2 regions of the Roseburia hominis A2-183 genome follow, and region 2 is predicted to be linked to the other one. Evidence: riboswitches for the same ligand, from Rfam matches in the RefSeq annotation. Region 2 holds a riboswitch; the other holds the start of a gene.

Region 1 (10,965 bases), 640 kb from region 2:
GTATGTTGGCAAAAGAAGTGATGGAGAGATAAGGAGGAAAACTATGGCTGCTGCAAAAAAAGGTGGACTGGGAAAGGGAATTGATTCTTTAATTCCAAACAAAGTAAGTGCCACAAAAACGGAAGCAAAGAATGAAAATGTGAAAAACGATAAAGTCATCGAGGGTGTTCTGGTAAATATCAATAAGGTAGAACCGAATCGGGAACAGCCAAGAAAGAATTTTGATGAGGATGCCCTGTTGGAATTGTCCGAGTCAATCAAACAGTTTGGTGTGTTACAGCCTCTGCTTGTACAGGACAGAAAAGGATATTATGAAATTATTGCCGGCGAGCGCAGATGGCGTGCAGCAAAGCTTGCCGGATTAAAAGAGGTTCCAGTAATTATCAAGAATCTTTCCAACCAGGAAGTCGTAGAAATCTCCCTGATTGAAAATATCCAGAGAGAAAACTTAAATCCGATTGAGGAAGCAATTGCATACAAGCGGTTACTGACAGAGTTCAATCTGAAACAGGATGAAGTTGCCGAGCGTGTATCGAAGAGCAGAACCGCTGTCACCAATTCCATGCGACTGTTAAAACTCGACGAGAGAGTACAGCAGATGGTAATTGATGACATGATCTCGACCGGACATGCGAGAGCACTTCTCGGTATTGACGATCAGGAAAAACAGTATACGACAGCACAGAAGATTTTCGACGAAAAACTGAGTGTGCGTGAGACGGAAAAACTGGTAAAGAAGATCCAGCAGGAAAAAGATCAGCCGGAAGCAAAGGAAGAGGTAAAGATCGATCCGAAGATGGAAGCAATCTGCCGTGATCTGGAAGAGAAGATGAAAGTCATTCTTGGAACAAAGGTTGCCATCAATCAGAAGGATAACCAGAAGGGCAGGATCGAAATTGAATATTATTCTATGGATGAACTTGACCGTATCATGGATCTGTTTGGATCCATCCGAAAATAGACAGAGTAAGATTCTGATAAAAGTCATATCAGAATAAAGAGAGAGGAAGCATATGATTTCACAGTATTTAGGTTTTGATTCCGATTATATTATTATCGGACTTAGCGCAGTGGTTCTGATTCTATTGATTCTTATCATTGTAAATATAGCGCAGATGCGGAAGCTGAAAAAAGCATACAAAGTATTTATGAGCGGAAAAAACGGTAAGAATCTGGAAGATACCCTGATCAAGCGTCTGGATCAGGTAGATACACTTCTTGAGGCAAACAATGAGAATGAAAAAACAATCAAATCATTGTTTGAGGCCATGCAGCTGACCTATCAGAAGATGGGACTGATAAAGTATGATGCGTTCAACGAGATGGGAGGAAAACTCAGTTTTTCTCTTGCCATGCTGGATGTAAGGAATAACGGATTTATCATCAATGCCATGCACACACGCGAAGGCTGCTATACATATATCAAAGAGATCGTAGATGGTAATTCCATTATCGTGTTATCGGATGAGGAGCAGAAAGCTCTCGACAGAGCTATGGGAAAAACAGAAAACAACGAATGAGGATAATGTATGAGAATACAACTGGTAAGAACACTGCAAGGGGGGGAGAAACTTGCAGGGCCGGTCATAACGAAGGAAAATGAAATTCTCATTTCTGAGGGAACAACGCTGAAAACGGAATATCTGGATCTGATCTCCTTTCTGGGAATCGAGACCGTGTGTATCGAAGATCCCTATGAGGAAGATGAAACACCACATGATATTATCAGTAACGAAAAACGGGAAGAATATATTGAAAAAATAAAATCTATTCTGGAAAAGCATATTTATCACAGGGGCAGTTCTCTTCGGGAAATTGAATACGTCGCAGAGGACATTATTCAGGATGTCATGCAGGCGGATGAAAATATGGTAATTGATCTTTTGGAACGCGAAAGTAATTTGTACGAACATACACTTGTAGTAACAAAATTATGTATTATAGTCGCAAAAAAAATGAAGCTCACTGCGGAGCAGATTTACAGACTTGCACTGGGAGCATTGCTGCATGATCTGGGACTCCGCTACATTACGGTGCCGTATATCAACTGCGACATCAACGAATTGTCAGAAGCAGAGGCTTTTGAATACCGGAAGCATCCGATCCTTGCGTACTCTGTTCTGGAGGAAGAAAAATGGATGGATCCTTTTGTAAAAAAAATGGTACTTGTACATCATGAGAGAAGAGACGGCTCCGGATTTCCTCTGAAGCAGAAAACGCGGGATACGGAATGTGGAATATTACAGGCATGTGATGCATTTGACTGTTTTATCAGCGGGATGGAATGCAGACGTATGAGCATCCAGCAGGCACTCGAGTATCTGGTGGAAGGTACGGATATTTTTTATGACAGGAGAATCGTGCGTGTGATCGAGCGGCTCGTCGCACGCTATCCGGTCGGGACGAGAGTCCGGCTCAATACCGGAGAGTCCGGCATCGTTTTAAAACAGACAGAAAATTCCATCCGGCCTGTAATTAGAATTTTGGATGAAGAGGACCGGTTGACGGAAAAGATATACCAGTTGAATAAGAACAAGAATGTATCTATTCTTCAGGTCGAAAACTAGAAACAGAAAGAGGTGAAGATAGAAAATGCACAAATTTCTAAGAGCCATCGGGTTCAGTCATATTACAAAAGAACAGCTGCAGCATATTTTTGCAGATATTATAAGCGCACCGACGGTTCAGAAGGCAGCACTTGATTCGGAGGGCAATGAATTTGCAGAACTGTCAAAGGAGTACGGAGATTTTTTCGGAATCTCTGTCCGGGGCGTGTATAACGAAGATGATACCTTTGAGATGGAATATTACTATCCGTATTTGTGTGGAAAGAACATATCCACAATAGAACCCGCAGAAGTGGAAAAACATGCGGAAAAAGAATCCTATGCGGGGATATGTGATGAAGTCCGCATTGGAGTGACACTCATTTTTTATCTTCAGAATGTGGTGGATTATCTTGCGGTCAGCAAGAGCAAAGGATATATGAATCTGGCAGACGGCGTCATTTTAGCTGCGCTGTCTACGGAGGGAAAGATTTTATTCCCGATCAATAAGGCGGAGAAAAAAGTGCCTCATGCGCCAAAGGAGGGAACAGACCGGAATCATCTGATTGCCGCGGCAAGAGACGGGGATGAGGATGCGATCGAGAATCTGACGCTGGAGGACATTGATACCTACTCACTGTTGTCAAAAAGGATCACACATGAAGATGTGCTTAGCATTGTGGATACCTACTTTATGCCGTACGGTATTGAGAGTGATCAGTATTCGGTGCTCGGCGAGATCATGGATGTGACACTGCTCCAGAACCGTTTCACGGAGGAAAATGTATATTCCATGGAAATCATGTGCAATGATATTCTTTTCAGCGTCTGTATCAATCAAAAAGATCTGCTCGGCGAACCGGAAGTGGGCAGACGTTTTAAGGGAAATATCTGGATGCAGGGCAGCGTAAAATACCGGGATTAGTTTGTGATTTTCCTATGGTCTTTTGACGGATAATATGATAAAATGAATAAGCTGTATACAGAGAAGCCTGTATACAGCAAATATATGTTTCCTTAGTTAAATGGATATAACAGCCCCCTCCTAAGGGGCAACTAAGTGCAGACCATTTAGTGAGACACAACGGGATTTTAGAGTTTGCAAAAAGGCTAAAATCAATATATAATAGCAGGGACAATTCATCACGAAAGTGATTGGATTCATAAACATGGCAGCCGGAGCCAAAAAGGCTGAAAAGCCCGAAAATACGGCATTTGTTCCCTTAGTTAAATGGATATAACGGGGTCCTCCTAAGACTCTATTGTAGGTTCGATTCCTATAGGGAACGCTCTATTTTAAGCGGTAATGAGAGAAAAATCATTGCCGTTTTTTTTGTTGTTTTTCTGCTAACAGCAAATCAAAAAATGAGCATTTTTGCTAACAGAAAATGCAAATTGCTAACAGTAAAATTATTGTAGATTTGCTAACAGGAATGAAAAGCTATAATGCAACTGGTGTAAAAGGTTGTAAATTCTTGTAGCTAACAAAAGGGTAATGATTAAAACTATTTCTGCTTGGAAAATATCAAGCCTGAATGAGTATTCCGTTCAGATTAGATTAGGTTCTAATCTGGGCGGATTTTTTTATTTCAGGAAGAAGGAGGATGCCTATGGCAGAAAAAGTGGATCAGATGGATCCAGATGAAAAAATCGTTGAGATAGCGATTGAACGGTTAAGAGTATTGGCATTGAAACTGAGAAATTATATGAAAATTGCTCATCCGGGAACTTTCATTTCCAAACCAGTAAACTAAGTAAAATAAAAATTCTGCTTTACAAATAACAGATAAAGTATTAAAATAAACAAAAAGATATCTTCAGGGCAGGGTGAGATTCCCTACCGGCGGTAAAGCCCGCGAGCCGAGAGGCATGATCCGGTGAGATTCCGGGGCCGACAGTACAGTCTGGATGGAAGAAGATGATAGTACAGTTGATTTTTTGTATGAATGAATGTAGTATCAGAGCTCTGAGATGGTGATCCATTTCAGAGCTTTTTATATAGGAAAATCAGACATTCATTTATCAATCATATGTAACAGATCAATTCCACCCTGCAGATATTTCTGCAGGCTTTTTTTGTATCTGGTACATCGTTTTCGAAATAACTATACCATTCACTTGTCTGTGAATCCGATTGCACATGTTTAAAAGCCTCGGCGTAGCCCAGGCAAAGAACAGGAATAAGAAAGAAGGAATAGAAATGACGGATCAGGAATATATGCTTCGGGCTATTCAACTGGCCAAAAAAGGAGAAGGCTGGACGAATCCCAATCCTATGGTAGGGGCAGTGATCGTAAAAGACGGAAAGATCATCGGGGAAGGCTATCATAAAAAGTATGGAGAACTTCACGCGGAACGTAATGCAATTGCTTCTCTTACAGAATCAGCAGAAGGTGCGGTGATTTATGTCACGTTGGAGCCTTGCTGTCATCATGGTAAAACACCTCCATGTACGGAAGCGATCATTGAACAGAAGATCAGAAAAGTGGTGATCGGTTCCAGAGATCCGAATCCGAAAGTGGCAGGAAAAGGTGTACAGATGTTAAGGGAAGCCGGTGTAACAGTAGTTGAAGATTTTATGAGAGAAGAATGTGATCAGCTGAACCCGGTGTTTTTCCATTATATTACTACGAAGACTCCTTATGTGGTAATGAAGTATGCCATGACACTGGATGGGAAGATCGCAACGAAAACAGGAGCATCAAAATGGATCACCGGAGAATCTGCACGAAAAGAAGTACAGCATATGCGACATCAGTACATGGGAATCATGGCTGGTATTGGAACTGTGCTTGCAGATGATCCGATGTTAAACGTCCGGGTAGAAGGCTGGAAAAGTCCTGTCAGGATTGTGTGTGACAGTAAGCTCAGGATCCCGCCGGGCAGTCAGATTGTAAAAAGTGCGGAAAAGTACCGGACGATCGTGGCTTATGCAGAACAGAAAAATGCAGAAGAGAAAATAAAAATATTACATACCATGGGAGTTGAAACCATTTACTGTCCCGACGAAAAGAATCAGATAGACCTTAAGAAGCTGATGGCAGATCTTGGAAACAGAGGCATTGACAGCATCCTCCTGGAGGGAGGAGGTACGTTAAATGACAGTGCACTGCGAGCTGGAATTGTAAAGGAAGTACAGGCTTTTGTGGCACCAAAGCTGTTTGGCGGTGTGGCTGGGAAGACACCGGTAGAGGGTATTGGAGTTGAACTGCCGTCTGAAGCAGTGGAACTGAAATATACAGATATCTGCCAGATCGGTGAGGATATCCGGATAAAATGTCAGGTGTGTGATAAAAAACAGGAGGAATCATGTTTACAGGAATCGTAGAAGAGAAAGGAAAAGTCCGTTATATACAGCTGACAGGGGAATCAGGGATCCTGGCAGTGAAAGCCCGGAAAGTCCTGGAAGGGACAAGGATCGGTGACAGTATCGCTGTGAATGGTGTGTGTCTGACAGTTACGTCGATTCAGCCGGACGGATTTACTGCCGATGTGATGGCAGAGACGATCAGAAGAAGCAGTCTTGGCAGCTGCAAGGCCGGAAGCCAGGTAAACCTGGAACGTGCAATGGCTGCAGACGGCAGGTTCGGGGGACACATAGTAAGCGGCCATATTGATGGGACTGGCGTGATACGTTCCATGCTCCAGGAAGAAAATGCCATCTGGGTATCAATTGAGACATCGCCACAGATTTTGCATCTGATCGTGGAAAAAGGATCCGTCTGTATTGATGGGATCAGCCTGACAGTTGCAAGGGTTGATGAAGCTGGTTTTCAGGTGTCGGTCATTCCACATACAGGAGAAGAAACCACTCTTTTGGAAAAGGTGCCGGGGGATCTGGTTAATCTGGAAAATGATGTGATCGGAAAATACGTAGAAAAACTGCTTGGCATCAGAAAAAACGAAGAAGAGAAAAAAGAATCCGGAATTACGATGGAGTTTCTTGAAGAATTCGGGTTTTAGAACAGGAGGATATACACTATGTCACAAAATTATCAGTACAACACAATTGAAGAAGCACTTAGGGATCTTAAGGAAGGAAAAATAGTTCTGGTCACAGATGATCCGGACAGAGAAAATGAGGGAGATCTGATATGTGCGGCAGAGTTTGCGACCAGGGAAAATATTAATTTCATGGCGACCTATGCAAAGGGTCTTATCTGTACACCGATGAGTGCAGAAATTGCGGCGAGATTGAACTTTCCGCCGATGGTTGCGGAGAACACGGACAATCACAGTACAGCATTTACCGTGGCAGTAGATCACGCAGATACAACCACAGGTATCTCTGCGGAAGAGCGCTCCTATACTATCATGAAGTGTGTGGATGATCAGTCAAAACCGGAGGATTTCAGAAGACCGGGACATGTGTTTCCGCTTATTTCCAGAAAAGGCGGGGTTTTGGTACGAAATGGCCATACAGAGGCAACAACAGATCTTATGAGACTTGCTGGACTGAAAGAATGCGGCGTGTGCTGTGAAGTTATGAAAGAAGATGGAACTATGATGCGTACATCACAGCTATGGGAAATGGCAAAAGAGCATAACCTTACATTTATTACGATCCGTGATCTGCAGGATTATTTAAGAATACATGAAAAGCATGTAAAGGAGGAAGCCGTTGCAAACCTCCCAACGCAGTACGGTGATTTTAAAATGTATGGTTATATCAATGATATTACAGGAGAGCATCATCTGGCACTGGTAAAAGGTGATCTGGGAGATGGTGAGGATGTGCTTTGCCGGGTACATTCGGAGTGTCTGACAGGGGATGCATTCGGATCGCTCAGATGTGACTGTGGCCTGCAGCTGCAGACAGCGATGCGCCAGGTAGAAGCAGAAGGCCGAGGAATCATTCTGTATATGAGACAAGAAGGCCGAGGAATCGGACTGATCAATAAGATCAAAGCATATGCGCTTCAGGAGCAGGGATACGATACTGTGGAGGCTAATGTGAAGTTAGGGTTTGCACCGGATCTCAGAGAGTACTGGGTCGGGGCACAGATACTGTCAGACCTTGGTGTGAAATCATTAAGATTACTGACAAATAATCCGGATAAAGTCTATGGACTTGGCGAATTCGGACTGAAGATCAATGAGAGAGTACCTCTGGAGATTCCGGCACAAAAGTATGACCGGAAGTATATGAAGACGAAGCAGGAAAAGATGGGTCATATTTTTAAAGAAATAAATTTATAAAAAACAGCAAATATCAGGAGGAAGAAAAAATGAGACAGATCAATTTAGTAGAAGGAAAAGTAGTAGCACCGGAGGGAATGAAGGTTGGTATCGTGGCAGCGAGATTCAATGAAATTATTGTGAATAAATTATTGGGAGGGGCAGTCGACGGACTGGTAAGACATGGAGTAGAAGAAGAGAACATTACTGCAGCATGGGTACCGGGAGCATTTGAGATTCCGATTACAGCACAGAAGATGGCACAGTCAGGAAAATATGATGCAATTATCTGCGTTGGAGCTGTCATCCGTGGAGATACTTCACATTATGATCTGGTGTGTAATGAATCTGCCAAGGGAATCGCACAGGTTGAACTTGCAACAGGAATCCCGGTTTTATTCGGAGTGATCACGACTGAAAATATCGAGCAGGCTATTGCGCGTGCAGGAAGCAAAGCGGGAAATAAAGGCTATGATTGTGCATTATCTGCGATTGAGATGGTCAATCTGATGAAGCAGCTCTAAAAGACAGGAAAATAAATGATGACAAAAACAATCATATTCGATTATGATGGAACGATCCATCATACCCTTGGAATCTATGAACCGGCATTTCGTGAAACCTATCAGTGGCTGACAGAACAGAAGGTTACCGAAGAACGGGAGATAGGCTCGGTGGAAATTGCCGGCTGGCTGGGACTTAACAGTAAGGAGATGTGGAATACATTTTTGCCGGAACTGGATCAGAGCTATAAAGAGCAGGCAAGCACGATGGTAGGAGATCTGATGATAAGACAGATCAGGAAACATAAGGCAGTGTGGTATCCGGGAGCAGAGGAGATGCTAACAGCTTTGAAGAACCGGGGATATCACCTTGTGATCTTAAGTAACTGTAAAGCTTCATATCGTGAGGCACACTGGAAGGAATTTGGGATGGAACGATGGTTTGACCGTTTTTATGACTGTGAATCATACAGATTCCGTCCAAAGACAGAAATTGTGCAGGAAATCATCCGGGAATATAGTGGCCCTTATCTGGTAGTCGGAGACAGGAGACAGGATCTGGAATGTGCCAGGTCCTGCAAAAGCCCTTTTATAGGATGCCTGTATGGATATGGTGAGAAAGGGGAACTGAATGGGGCTGATTATTATGCAGAACATATAGAGGATATACTGCAGATGGTGATATGATTTTTGCAATATAAAAATCTGAAGGAAAAAAGTTAAAAATAAGTACTTCTGTAAAATAAAAGGATATAGAAAATTTGCAACAACTTGTTGCAAATTCTGAGGAGGGGATGATTTTAGGATAGTCATAGTGATAGAGGTAATCCACTTTCCTAACCCCATCTGTACAGTAAAGTTCTCAAGTCCAGTTGTACAAAGCGCTACTGCACGGGGAACCAGATGGAATGCATCTCCACTTCCTAAAAGAACTGCCATAATTCCAAACATGGTAAACTGTCGGTTTCCTTTGCCTTTGCGGATCATTTATAGATTTTATTGTGGAAGATTTTGCATAAAGTGTTTTCCGTGCTTGTGTGTACCATTATCTGATATCAAAGCAGTACAGGGTGATTCCGGCCATGCACAGGTCAATATGGTTACGGATGCGTACTCTCATATTTCGGATGATGACCAAAGGAAAAATGCAGAGCTTTTTAAAGAAGCATTTTATGAGAAAAAGAATCTGAATCCAGAGAGGCGGGCGTTGCTCAATTCGTTGGCGAAAACGATGAAGTAATGAAAAATAGTGAAAAAATAGTGTAATTTTAATGAAAAAACAATCCATAAAACGATATAATATATGGATGAAATGAGGATATTTATTGTGTATATGGATATTCTATCTCCATCAAATCTATTGAGATCTCCATCATTTGATGATAGAATGATGGAGATAAATCTGAAATGAAGGAGATTCATATGAGAGACTTTGATTTTATTGTAAGTCCTGCGAAGTTGTTAACACCTGAAATTGTTCAGATGGTTAGCAGCATCCATGAACATAAAGGCAAACAGGAATTATTTCTCGAAGCCAATGTAGATGAATTGAAAACACTTTTAGAAGTTGCATTGATTCAGAGTACGGGAGCATCCAACCGAATCGAAGGTATATTTACAAGCGATAAGCGTTTGGAAGAATTGGTAAGTCAAAAAGCAGAACCCCGCAACCGATCTGAGCAGGAAATTGCTGGTTATCGTGAAGTACTTTCCACAATTCACGAAGGCTATGAATATATCAACCCAAGACCGAACATTATTTTGCAGTTACATCGAGATCTGTACTCCTATTCACAGGGGGGTGCTGGTGGAAGTTATAAGAATTCCGATAATGTAATTGCAGAAACAGATGCCGAGGGTCATCAGAAGGCACGTTTTATTCCAGTTCCCGCATTTCAGACTGCTGAAGCGATGGAAGAACTTTGCGCCCGCTTCCTTGAAGCATGGGAAGCTGACCGCATTGATAAACTGGTTTTGATTCCCATGTTCATTCTGGACTTTCTGTGCATCCATCCTTTCAATGACGGAAATGGTAGGATGAGCCGTTTGCTCACTTTACTGCTTTTTTATAAGGCGGGATACATCGTTGGGAAATATGTCAGTATGGAAATGCTGATTGAAAAGACAAAAGAAACATATTATGAAGCCCTTCAAGCAAGTTCTACTGGCTGGCATGAGGGAGAAAACAGCTATGAGCCTTTTGTTAAATATTATCTGGGTATCATGTTGAAAGCATACAATGAATTCGAAAGCCGTGTAGAGCATTTGAAGCATCGGAGTCTTTCTAAGCCTGATAGAATTAAAGCGGTTATTGATAACAAGGTTGGCAAAATTACAAAGAAAGAAATCATGGAGCTTTGTCCTGATATAAGCAAAATTACCGTGGAAAGGACTTTGACGAATCTGGTTAAGAGTGGGTATATCGCAAAAGTTGGTGCAGGTCCATCTACTGGTTATGTCCGTGTTTAAAAATATGAAAGCAGCTTATAAATTTGCTAGTCAAAAACGCATGGACAAACCGTCTCGTATGCGTTATATTATTTATAGACAAGAAAATATCTTGTACTTACGATAGGAAAGTTTAATTGAATACTGTTTACCATGATCGAACGTACGAAGCATGGTGGTCATATAACAGATGTCGATGGTAATATCAAGGCATTCCCCGATTATTAGCTGGAGCAAACAATCAGCTAACTTTCAGAGCTTTACAGAGCTTGACAGAGGGGGTATTCAGA
Region 2 (10,965 bases):
GAGTGCTCAAAACTTGGAAAGACACGGATCATCGTGGATGTCAAACGCGGTGCGGATTAGAAATACCGGATTATGCGATCAGAATGACCGCCGCCGGTTGCATCCTGAAACGTTAGAAAACGTTTTTATGATCCGGCTTCGATCCCTGCCGCATCCACTTTCTGCGGCATTTTTATTCCTCTGTATCCGTGTAGCTGGTATCTTCGTGAAGATTCGGCTTCATGTCAATACCGCGGTTCGCGTCACCTGTGATGTCTTTTCCGAAGTGATAGTCGTTGCCCGGCAGGATGGCATTTAAGAAAATACCTGCGATCGCTGCGACTGCCAGCGCGGTGAGTGTGACGGAGGTTCCGGCGATCGTAAAGGTAAGACCGTCGGAGAAACCAAGACCGCACACGAAGATCACGCCTGCGATGATCAGATTGCGTGACTGCGTAAAATCCACATGATTTTCCACAACATTGCGGACGCCGATGGCGGAGATCATACCGTAGAGCATGAAGCTGACACCGCCGATGATAGCGGACGGCATGGAACCGATCACAGCAGCCATCTTCGGAATAAAGCTTAAGATGATGGCGTAGCAGGCTGCGATGCGGATGACCTTTGGATCGTATACCTTGCTCAGCTCGAGCACGCCGGTATTTTCGCCGTAGGTGGTGTTTGCGGGACCTCCGACGAGAGCGGACAGGGAAGTGGCGAGTCCGTCACCGATCAGGGTGCGGTGAAGTCCTGGATCTTCGATAAAATTCTGATCAACCGTCGCGGAGATGGCAGAAATATCGCCAATGTGTTCCATCATGGTTGCGAGTGCGATCGGAGCCATGACCAAAATGGCGGACAGATTGAATTTGCAGAGGGAAAATGCCGGTACGCCGACCCAGGAAGCGTTTGCGATGTCGGTAAAAGAAAGAATGGCGGAGCCGTCTGCGTTTGTCATGCCCATGGCGTTGAAGATCAATGCGGCAATATAAGAAATAATGATGCCCATCAGAATCGGGATGATCTTAAACATTCCCCTGCCCCAGATATTGAAAATAATGATCGTAACCAGAGCGATGAGGGCGAGAAGCCAGTTGGTGGAAGCGTTGTTGATGGCAGAACCGGCAAGGCTCAGTCCGATGCAGATGATGATCGGACCGGTTACGACCGGCGGAAGAAAACGCATGACCTTCTTGACACCGACAAGCTTGATAATCAGCGCGAGAATCAGATATAAAAGACCCGCGACAACAATTCCACCGCAGGCATAGGAAAGTTTGTCAGCGTTGGACATGTCGGCGAATACACCGGAATCCATGTTTGCAATCGTGGCAAAACCGCCGAGGAAGGCAAAGGAAGAACCGAGAAACGCCGGAACCTTGAATTTGGAACATAGATGGAAAAATAAAGTTCCGATACCGGCACAGATCAATGTAACCTGTACATGTAGAACATCTTCGCCGAAGTAGCTGTTGACAAGAATTGGTACAAGAATGGTTGCGCCGAACATGGCAAACATATGCTGCAGGCCAAGAATCAGCATTTTTGGTACGCCAAGTACGCTGGCGTCGCGGATTGCTCCGTCTTTTTCGTTCATAGTAAACTCCTCCTGATGTAAAATGATTGGTAGTTGCGTATATACAAATGGCAAATCAGAACTTCTGATTTGCCATAAGATATCAAAAAATAGATCCGGTGAAACGTCTTGCCTCCTGATCGTAATCACGGACGGGAATCTGGTCCAGTTCGCCGGTACCGTCGAGATAGAAAGTGAGCAGCGTCTGCGTCATATAAGGACTGATCCAGAGAGCCGCAATGCCAAAAGAGCAGATGGCAAGCGCGCCCCAGCCGAGAAAGCTGAATAAAATGTAAAGCAGCTTCCTGCGTCGTCCGCGCATAAATTTACGGCAGGTGCGAAAAGCATCCCGCACGCTTAAATGCGGATGGTCTAAAAGAAAGAAGAAAACCATGCGGTAGGTAAGCAACACACAGAAAGTAAAAATCAGACCGAGGATGCTTCCGGCAGCAAGCAGGGCACCGGAGAGACCGGAGACACCGGTTTTATAAAAATAAAGAACACCGGCAATGGCAGGAATACCTGCGATCACCAGAAATACATCGAAGAGAACGGCAGCGAGAAAGAAGCGCTCTGCGCCATTGCGAAACGGTGTAAAAACATCACGGATGCGGTATGTCTGACCGCGCGTCATATTCATATGAACCAGCATAACGCCGGTCTCTAGCATCTGGGCGATCAGAAGAATTAAAATATCTGCAATCGTGCTGATGATAAGCTGCGGAGTGCCGGGATAATCGCCGAGCGTCATGGAGAACGGAATCTCGATGAGCGTCGGAATTAAGGAGGCAGTCAGAAATGCTGCCATCGGTACGGAATAACGGTTATTTAAAATGTCGCGTGAAATACGTTTTAATTCGCTGGATGATCTTGACATGTGTAGACTCCTGTGGATGTGATATTTGTGTATGTTCTGGTGAAAGTTTTGCTTTCGCGAACATTATATTCCTATAGTTACGCAGTGCCTGTGGGTTTGAAAATGCAAGGCATTTTCAAACTCACGGGCATTCGCCCTATCATCCATGAATGTTACAAAATATTGTCTGCAAGCAGCCGGATTTTGTAACATTCATGGATGGCACTGCTCATTGCTTTCGCGAACATTATTTCCCTGTATCTGCGCAGATTTTTGCGCATCCGAAGTTCCGCAGGAACTTCTAATATGAACTCGCCAGAGTTCATTATAGCATGGAAGACCGTGATATGCTACTGGCAGTTAAAGAGATTTGGAATCCAGAAACGTGCGCGTGCTTTACAACCGAAAATGCGGCGGTTATAATAGCAGGGAGTAAGATAGGAATGGAGATCGGAATGTTTCAGACGGATAGACGGGTAGACCGGGATTTTTATATTATGGGCTGGTGCGCGGCGGGAATTTTCGCGGCGCTGTTTTTGTTTGTCAGAGTAACAGGAATTCCGGTCTGGAAATTTTTGCTGCCCTGCCCGTTTCATGCGCTGACCGGAGCGTACTGCCCCGGGTGCGGCGGGACAAGAGCCGTCAGGGCGCTGCTTGCCGGCAAATGGCTGCGCTCCTTTGTGCTGCACCCGTTTGTGCCGTATGCGGCGCTGCTTAGCGGCTGGTTTATGATCAGCCAGACCATTGAACGCGTGAGCGGAAGCCGGATACGGATTGCCCTGCGCTTTCGTGATGTCTATATATGGATCGCCCTGCTTTTGATCGTGGTCAACTGCCTGGTCAAAAATCTTGCCCTGTTTGTGTGGCATGTGGATTTACTGGCCTAGGGAATTCATCAGTGTATCAAAATCGATGCCGAGCGTGCCGTATACCTGACGCGCCATATTTTCCACGCCGCCATAATATAATTCGGCAATCGCAAATGTGTAAATAATCATGGCGAGGACAATGCCCAGGGCAATGGCGCCAAGGATCAGAGCAATTTTCGCGCGGGAGGTCAGCGTGCGCTCGCCGCCCCGGGATAAAAGTGCAAAAACGATGGCAAGAGATCCGCAGATCAGTGCCGGATAGACCAGACAAAAAGTAGCTGCCCCGATCACGCCGAGAAGCAGAGCGGCATTTTCCATTCGCTGGGAACGTCGTTTGTTGTTCATGATAATCAGACCTTTCCCGATATGCCGGTATTGCCAGTATATCGCAGGATAACTTTGTCTATTGTAACATGGGAAAGCCAAAAAGACAATGAGGAAGGCACTTGAGATTACAGCGGATTTTCGGTATACTGGGAGCAGACTCGGTAAAATTTGGAGGACAGATATGGATATTATTGCAAAAATTTCTGAGGAACTGGGAATTAAGCGCCATCAGACAGAGGCAGCAGTCAAGCTGATCGATGAAGGCAATACCATTCCTTTTATTGCGCGTTACCGGAAGGAGGCGACCGGCGCATTAAACGATGAGGTGCTTCGTAACCTGTCGGAGCGCCTTACCTATTTAAGAGGACTGGAGGAGCGCAAGGAGACGGTGTTCGCCAGCATTGAGGAGCAGGGGAAGCTGACGGACGAACTGAAAGCGCAGATCCTTTCGGCGGAGACGATGGTTCTGCTGGAGGATTTATACCGCCCGTACAAGCCGAAGCGCAGAACGCGCGCCACGATCGCCAAGGAAAAGGGACTGGAACCGCTTGCCGGTGTGATTACACTGCAGATGATAAAAACGCCGCTCATAGAAGAGGAGGCAAAATACGTGGATGCCGAAAAGGGAGTTACAACCGCCGAGGAGGCGATTGCGGGAGCGTCGGATATTATTGCGGAGTCCATCTCTGACGAGGCGGATTACCGTACGCACATCCGTGACCTCACGGTGAAAAAAGGCCGGATGACCTCTACTGCCAAAGACCCGGAGACGGAGTCCGTCTATGAGATGTATTACGATTTTGACGAGCCGGTGGCAAAGCTTGCCGGACACCGGATTCTGGCGGTGAACCGCGGAGAAAAAGAAAAATTCCTCACCGTGAAGATCGAAGCGCCGCAGGAGGACATTCTGCGCTATCTGGAGAAAAAGGTGATTGTCCGGGACAACCCGCAGACGAATGAGGTGCTGCGCGATGTGGTGAGAGACGCCTATGACCGTCTGATTGCACCGGCGATCGAGCGTGAGATCCGGAGTAACCTGACCGAGCGTGCGGAGGACGGCGCCATCCGTGTATTCGGAAAGAACTTAGAGCAGCTGCTGATGCAGCCGCCGATTGCCGGACAGGTGGTGCTCGGATGGGACCCGGCGTTTCGGACAGGCTGTAAGCTTGCTGTGGTAGATCCGACCGGAAAAGTGCTTGATACGACGGTGATTTATCCGACGGCTCCGCAGAATAAAGTGGCGGAGGCAAAAGCGGTATTAAAGAAATTGATTGCCAAATATCACATTACCCTGATTTCCCTTGGAAACGGAACGGCATCGCGGGAATCCGAACAGATCATTGTGGACCTGTTAAAGGAACTTCCGGTAAAAGTACAGTACATTATTGTCAATGAGGCGGGCGCGTCAGTCTATTCTGCCAGCAAGCTTGCCACGGAGGAATTCCCGAATTTTGACGTGGGACAGCGAAGCGCAGCGTCCATGGCGCGCCGTCTGCAGGATCCGTTGGCGGAGCTTGTTAAAATCGATCCGAAGTCCATCGGTGTGGGACAGTATCAGCATGACATGAACCAGAAAAAGCTGGGCGAAGCACTTGGCGGCGTGGTCGAGGATTGCGTGAACAAAGTCGGCGTGGATTTGAACACTGCATCGGCATCGCTTCTGGAATACGTCTCCGGCATCAGCAAGACGCTGGCAAAAAATATTGTAACCTACCGCGAGGAAAACGGCAGATTTGTATCCCGTGCAGGACTTTTGAAGGTGCCGAAGCTGGGACCGAAGGCGTATGAACAGTGCGCAGGATTCCTGCGGATCGGTGACGGAAAGAATCCGCTCGATGCGACCGGTGTGCACCCGGAGAGCTATGATGCCACGAAGAAGCTTCTGAAGCGGCTGGATTATACGTTATCTGACGTAAAAGAGCGGAAGGTAGAGGGCATTTCCAAAAAGATCCATGACTACAAAAAACTCTCGGAAGAACTGGGTGTGGGAGAGATGACGCTGCAGGACATCGTCAAGGAGCTGGAGAAGCCGGCGAGAGACCCGAGAGAGGACATGCCAAAGCCGATTCTGCGCAGCGATGTGCTTGAGATCAAAGACCTGACGCCGGGGATGATTCTGAAAGGAACCGTGCGCAACGTCATTGATTTTGGCGCGTTTGTCGATATTGGTGTTCATCAGGACGGACTGGTGCATATTTCACAGATGAGCGACAAGTTTATCAAGCACCCGCTCGAAGTTGTCAGCGTCGGGGATATTGTGGAAGTGAAAGTATTAAGCGTTGATCCGAAAAAGCAGCGCATCCAGCTGACGATGAAGCTGAACGGATAGAGAAAAAGGGTTGACAGTATGCCCATATGGGCATACAATATAGAAGCAAAATAAATATTAGGAATTCTTCGGGGCAGGGTGATATGAGTTCACAGAGATGGAAGCATAGATTCCCGACCGACGGTGATTCTGGCAGACGCCAGATCAGTCCGTGAGCTGCAGTTGCAGTTGAGCCGGTGTGAATCCGGGACCGACAGTATAGTCTGGATGAGAGAAGAGAAGCATGTTAGGAGGACCTGCGGCAGCAGGGTCTTAAGAATGCAATTTAACGCCCCGGATGTAGAGATCATCCGGGGCTTTTTGTGTGGCGGGAATAAGCGCTGTTCCGCTGCCGGAATGCAATCCGTTGAAAGACGGCTGACACGCGAGAATACCTCGAATTCCTGCAGAGAAAAGGAGACGAGTCATTATGGACACAAACAGTACAATCACAGGTAGGACAACAATAAACAGTATTTCGAGCGTTCGCTACATGAGCGTCACGGCAATGCTTTCCGCAGTAGCATTTATTTTAATGTTCCTGGATTTTTCCGTTCCGTTTATGCCGGCTTTCATCAAGATGGATCTCTCAGAGCTCCCGGCACTGATCGGTGCATTTTCCATGGGACCGGTATGCGGCATTCTGATCTGTCTGATCAAGAATGTGCTTCATCTGTTTATTACAACAACCGGCGGCGTCGGTGAGCTTTCCAACTTCCTTCTGGGCGTAGCATTCGTACTTCCGGCAGGATTGATTTACCGCCACAAAAAGAGCCGCAGAAGCGCATTGATTGGATCCCTGTTCGGTGCGGTGATCATGGGTGTATTTTCCGTGGTATCCAACTACTTCCTGGTATATCCGGTATACTACAACTTTATGCCGGAAGAAGCTGTGCTCGGCGCTTATCAGGTGATCGTACCATCCATGAAGAGCATTCTGCAGTGCCTGGTGTGCTTCAATATGCCGTTTACCATCGTGAAGGGACTGTTTTCCGTGGTAATCACATTCTTGGTATACAAACACATTTCGCCGATTCTGAAAGGAGCGAACCGCTAGAAAAGGGGCTGTCTTAGACGACAGCCCCTTTTCTTTTGGAATGAAAAATGCTATACTAGCTTAGATATAGACAGGAGGAAATGTTATGCCGCTAAAGTTTGATATTACATTGACAGCAGAAGATATGTACCGGTTTAATATGTACCAGACCTACTCCGGATTTCACGGGTGGTTTTCCATTGCGTTTTCCATCCTGATTTTTGTGGTGGCAGGAGTGACCCGCGGGAAGATCGAGGCGGCATACACCGCATTATATATTGTATTTGGCATCGTATTTCTGGTCTATCCTCCGGTGAGCCTGTACCTAAGGTCGAAGCGCACACTGGCAATGTCCGAGGTGCTGCGGGGAACGCTGCACTATGAGGTGGACGAGGAGGGGCTGCACGTATCGCAGAAGGAAGAGAGTGCGCTGCTTCCGTGGGAGCAGATCTATAAAATGGTCGCGACGAAGCACAACGTTCTGGTGTACAGCAGCAGGATCAATGCCTATGTCATTCCGAGAGCACAGCTGGGGGAAAGCTACGCGGCACTGCAGACACAGGCTGCGGCACATCTGCCGGCGTACCGTTTGAAGATGAAGTAGAGAATGGGGATTTTAAAATATGACAGAAAAGATCTATGAAACATATTCGCCGGAAGAGACGCACGCGCTTGGAAAACGCCTGGGCGCGGAGGCAAAGCCCGGCGACGTCTATACGCTGGTGGGAGATCTGGGCGTCGGAAAGACAGTCTTCACACAGGGAATTGCGGAAGGACTTGGCATCACGGAGCCAGTCTCCAGCCCGACCTTTACAATCGTGCAGGTATATGAGGAGGGCAGGATGCCGTTTTATCATTTCGACGTTTACCGCATCGGGGACATCGAGGAGATGGATGAGATCGGCTACGAGGATTATTTCTACGGGGATGGTCTGTGCATGATCGAGTGGGCGAATCTGATCGAAGAGATTTTGCCGGAGCGGCGCAGCGAAGTTACTATAGAAAAAGATCTGGAAATGGGATTTGATTATCGCAGAATTACCATAAGAGAGCATCAGGAGGACAGAAAATGAAAATATTAGGATTGGACAGTTCCGGTCTGGTGGCGAGCGTTGCAATCGCGGAGGATGACAACCTTCTGGGAGAATATACCGTAAACTATAAAAAGACACATTCACAGACCCTTCTTCCCATGCTGGATGAGGTGGCGCGCATGATCGAACTGGATCTTTCGAGTATCGATGCAATCGCGGTTGCAGGCGGACCGGGCTCATTTACGGGACTTCGGATTGGTTCGGCGACGGCAAAAGGTCTGGGACTCGCGTTGGAGAAGCCGATCCTCAATGTGCCGACGGTGGACGCACTTGCATACAATCTGGTGGGACACCGGGATATGGTATGCCCGCTTATGGACGCAAGAAGAAATCAGACCTATACCGGTTTGTACCGTTTTGATGGAAACGACATGCAGGTGCTGCGCGGAGAGTGTGCCGTGGGAATCGATGAGATTGCGGCGGACATCAACAGCAGAGGTGAGGCGGTCGTATTTTTGGGAGACGGTGTACCGGTTTTTAAGGCATATCTGGAGGAGCAGCTTACGGTGCCGCATTCCTATGCGCCCGCACATCTGAACAAGCAGCGGGCCGGCGCGGTTGCTGTGCTTGGCATGCAGTATTACAGAGAGGGAAAAACGGAGAGCGCGGCGGAACACCGCCCGGAATATCTCCGGCTGTCCCAGGCGGAAAGAGAGCGCAAGGAGCAGGAAGCCGCAAAAGGAAAGGAAAACGTATGAGTATTATCCGGAGCATGACAGCGGAAGATGCGGCGAAGGTGGCGTCTCTGGAGGCGGAGATTTTTTCGCAGCCGTGGAGTGAGAATGCTTTTTTGGATTCGCTTTGTCTGCCCGACACGATCTTTCTGGTGGCAGAGGAATCGGGTGTCATACAGGGGTACATCGGAATGTATCTTGCGGCCGATGAGGGTGAGATCACAAATGTGGCTGTGAATCCTGCGTGCCGCAGGCGTGGAATCGGGGAAGGGCTGCTCACAGAGATGAAAAAACGTGCCGCAGACCACAAGATTGCCCGCATTGTCCTTGAAGTGCGCGTGTCAAATGAGGGGGCGATCCGTTTGTACGAGAAGCAGGGATTTTCCTCGGTGGGTATCCGCCGGGGGTTTTATGAATTCCCGAGAGAAGATGCCAGAATTATGGTCTGTGCCCTGTAATTCCCTGTGGGATTGCACGGCGGCTCAATGATATAATGAATCCTGACGGATTCATATTAGAAGTTCCTAAGGAATTTCGGATGCGCAGAAAGCGGCGCGAAACAGACGATAGAATGGAGAATATATCAATGAGCAGACGAAACGGAGTGATTTATTGTAACCGATGTGGCAGCCCGATCTGTACGGAAGGGGAAGCAGGAAAAAGTTCCTTTCTTACTATTTGTAAAGAGTGGGGCTATTTTTCCGAACGAAAAGACGGTACGGTGCACAGGATGGATCTGTGCGAATCGTGTTATGACGCCTGGGTGCGGACGTTTGCCATCGCGCCGGAGGTGGAACAAAAGACAGAACTGATATAGCGATAAAGGAGTTTATTCATGTTAGATGTATGCCTATTGGGAACAGGAGGAATGATGCCGCTGCCCCGCCGTTTTCTGACGGCGGCTATGCTGCGTTACAACGGCAGCAGTCTGCTGATTGATTGCGGCGAGGGAACACAGGTGGCGATCAAGGAAAAGGGACTGACGTTTAAGCCCATTGATGTCATCTGTTTTACCCATTACCACGGAGATCACATCGGCGGACTGCCGGGACTGCTTCTCACCATGGGAAATGCGGACAGAACCGAGCCACTGACCATGATCGGTCCGCGGGGGCTGGAACGGGTGGTGAACGCGCTCCGGGTGATTGCTCCGGAACTTCCGTTTGAAATACGTTTTATTGAGATTACGGAACCGGAAATGCGGCTGGAACTCAATGGATACTGTATACATGCATTTCGTGTCAATCATAATGTTACCTGTTACGGTTATTCGGTCGAAATAAAACGTGCAGGGAAGTTTGACGTGGAGAGAGCGCGTGCGGCGGCAATTCCGCAGAAATACTGGAGCCGTCTGCAGAAGGGAGAGATCCTGTCCGGGGAAGACGGAACGGTCTATACGCCGGAGATGGTGCTCGGACCAGCCAGACGCGGCATCAAGATGACGTACTGCACGGACACCAGACCGACAGAATCAATCGTGGCGGCGGCGGAGGGATCGGACCTTTTTATCTGCGAGGGAATGTATGCGGAGCCGGAGAAGCTTGTCAAGGCGAAGCAGTACAAACACATGACATTCTATGAGGCGGCAGACATGGCGAAGAGAGCCGGCGTCAGGGAAATGTGGCTGACCCACTATTCTCCATCCCTGGTGCATGCAGAGAACTATCTGCCCCAGGTGCGAGAGATTTTCCCGGATGCGTTTTTGGGAAAAGACGGGAAAAGCGTGGAATTGATGTTTGAGGATGAGAACTAAAGAAAAGGGAGGTTGTCATAATGAAGAAGAGTGGCGTGATTAAGGCAGTGATAACAATACTGATCATTTTACTGATCGTGGGAGCGTATTACTTTTTTACGACACAGAGACGGACATCGGTGGAAGATACAGTGGAGTTGACAGAGATACAAAAGCTTATCACAAAGAATCTGGATGCCAACTATCCGGCAACTCCGCGTGAGGTTGTGAAGTATTACAACCGTATTCTGGAGTGCTTCTATGATGATACCTATACGGACGATGAACTGGAGTCGCTGGCGGATCAGGCGAGAAAGCTGCTGGACGACGAACTGTTGGAGAACAATCCGCGGGATCAGTATCTTTCCGACCTGAAAGCGGATATTGAAGATTACCACAACAAATCAAAAACGATTCGCAGCAGCAATGTCTGCGACAGCAATGATGTGGTGTATCAGACGGTGGACGGGAGAGAGTGCGCTTATGTGACGGCGTCTTATTTTATGAATGA

Evidence for each region. Region 2 has a riboswitch for FMN ahead of RHOM_RS02745 (ECF transporter S component). Riboswitches for the same ligand answer to the same signal wherever they lie in the genome.
Region 1: linked by a shared signal. The riboswitch ahead of ribD (bifunctional diaminohydroxyphosphoribosylaminopyrimidine deaminase/5-amino-6-(5-phosphoribosylamino)uracil reductase RibD) and the one ahead of RHOM_RS02745 (ECF transporter S component) in region 2 are both predicted to bind FMN.

What each region holds. Positions count from the first base shown of each region.
Region 1 covers NC_015977.1:3,569,261-3,580,225, reverse strand. The annotation lists gene RHOM_RS16355 (ParA family protein) at 1-32, shown strand, start outside; gene RHOM_RS16350 (ParB/RepB/Spo0J family partition protein) at 44-961, shown strand; gene RHOM_RS16345 (DUF4446 family protein) at 1,014-1,520, shown strand; gene RHOM_RS16340 (HD-GYP domain-containing protein) at 1,530-2,567, shown strand; gene RHOM_RS16335 (DUF3881 family protein) at 2,593-3,471, shown strand; tRNA gene RHOM_RS17520 (tRNA-Arg) at 3,764-3,835, shown strand; gene RHOM_RS17640 (hypothetical protein) at 4,157-4,300, shown strand; FMN riboswitch at 4,356-4,470, shown strand; gene ribD (bifunctional diaminohydroxyphosphoribosylaminopyrimidine deaminase/5-amino-6-(5-phosphoribosylamino)uracil reductase RibD) at 4,747-5,874, shown strand; gene ribE (riboflavin synthase) at 5,856-6,509, shown strand; gene RHOM_RS16320 (bifunctional 3,4-dihydroxy-2-butanone-4-phosphate synthase/GTP cyclohydrolase II) at 6,528-7,745, shown strand; gene ribH (6,7-dimethyl-8-ribityllumazine synthase) at 7,775-8,248, shown strand; gene RHOM_RS16310 (HAD family hydrolase) at 8,264-8,914, shown strand; partial or broken gene RHOM_RS18350 (hypothetical protein) at 9,032-9,214, opposite strand; gene RHOM_RS16300 (Fic family protein) at 9,635-10,696, shown strand.
Region 2 covers NC_015977.1:612,326-623,290, forward strand. The annotation lists gene RHOM_RS02720 (uracil-xanthine permease family protein) at 173-1,579, opposite strand; gene RHOM_RS02725 (DUF975 family protein) at 1,662-2,435, opposite strand; gene RHOM_RS02730 (DUF2752 domain-containing protein) at 2,858-3,301, shown strand; gene RHOM_RS02735 (membrane protein) at 3,290-3,628, opposite strand; gene RHOM_RS02740 (Tex family protein) at 3,792-5,939, shown strand; FMN riboswitch at 6,000-6,162, shown strand; gene RHOM_RS02745 (ECF transporter S component) at 6,349-6,975, shown strand; gene RHOM_RS02750 (YcxB family protein) at 7,061-7,558, shown strand; gene tsaE (tRNA (adenosine(37)-N6)-threonylcarbamoyltransferase complex ATPase subunit type 1 TsaE) at 7,578-8,027, shown strand; gene tsaB (tRNA (adenosine(37)-N6)-threonylcarbamoyltransferase complex dimerization subunit type 1 TsaB) at 8,024-8,746, shown strand; gene rimI (ribosomal protein S18-alanine N-acetyltransferase) at 8,743-9,180, shown strand; gene RHOM_RS02770 (hypothetical protein) at 9,309-9,539, shown strand; gene RHOM_RS02775 (ribonuclease Z) at 9,558-10,475, shown strand; gene RHOM_RS02780 (DUF6715 family protein) at 10,496-10,965, shown strand, end outside.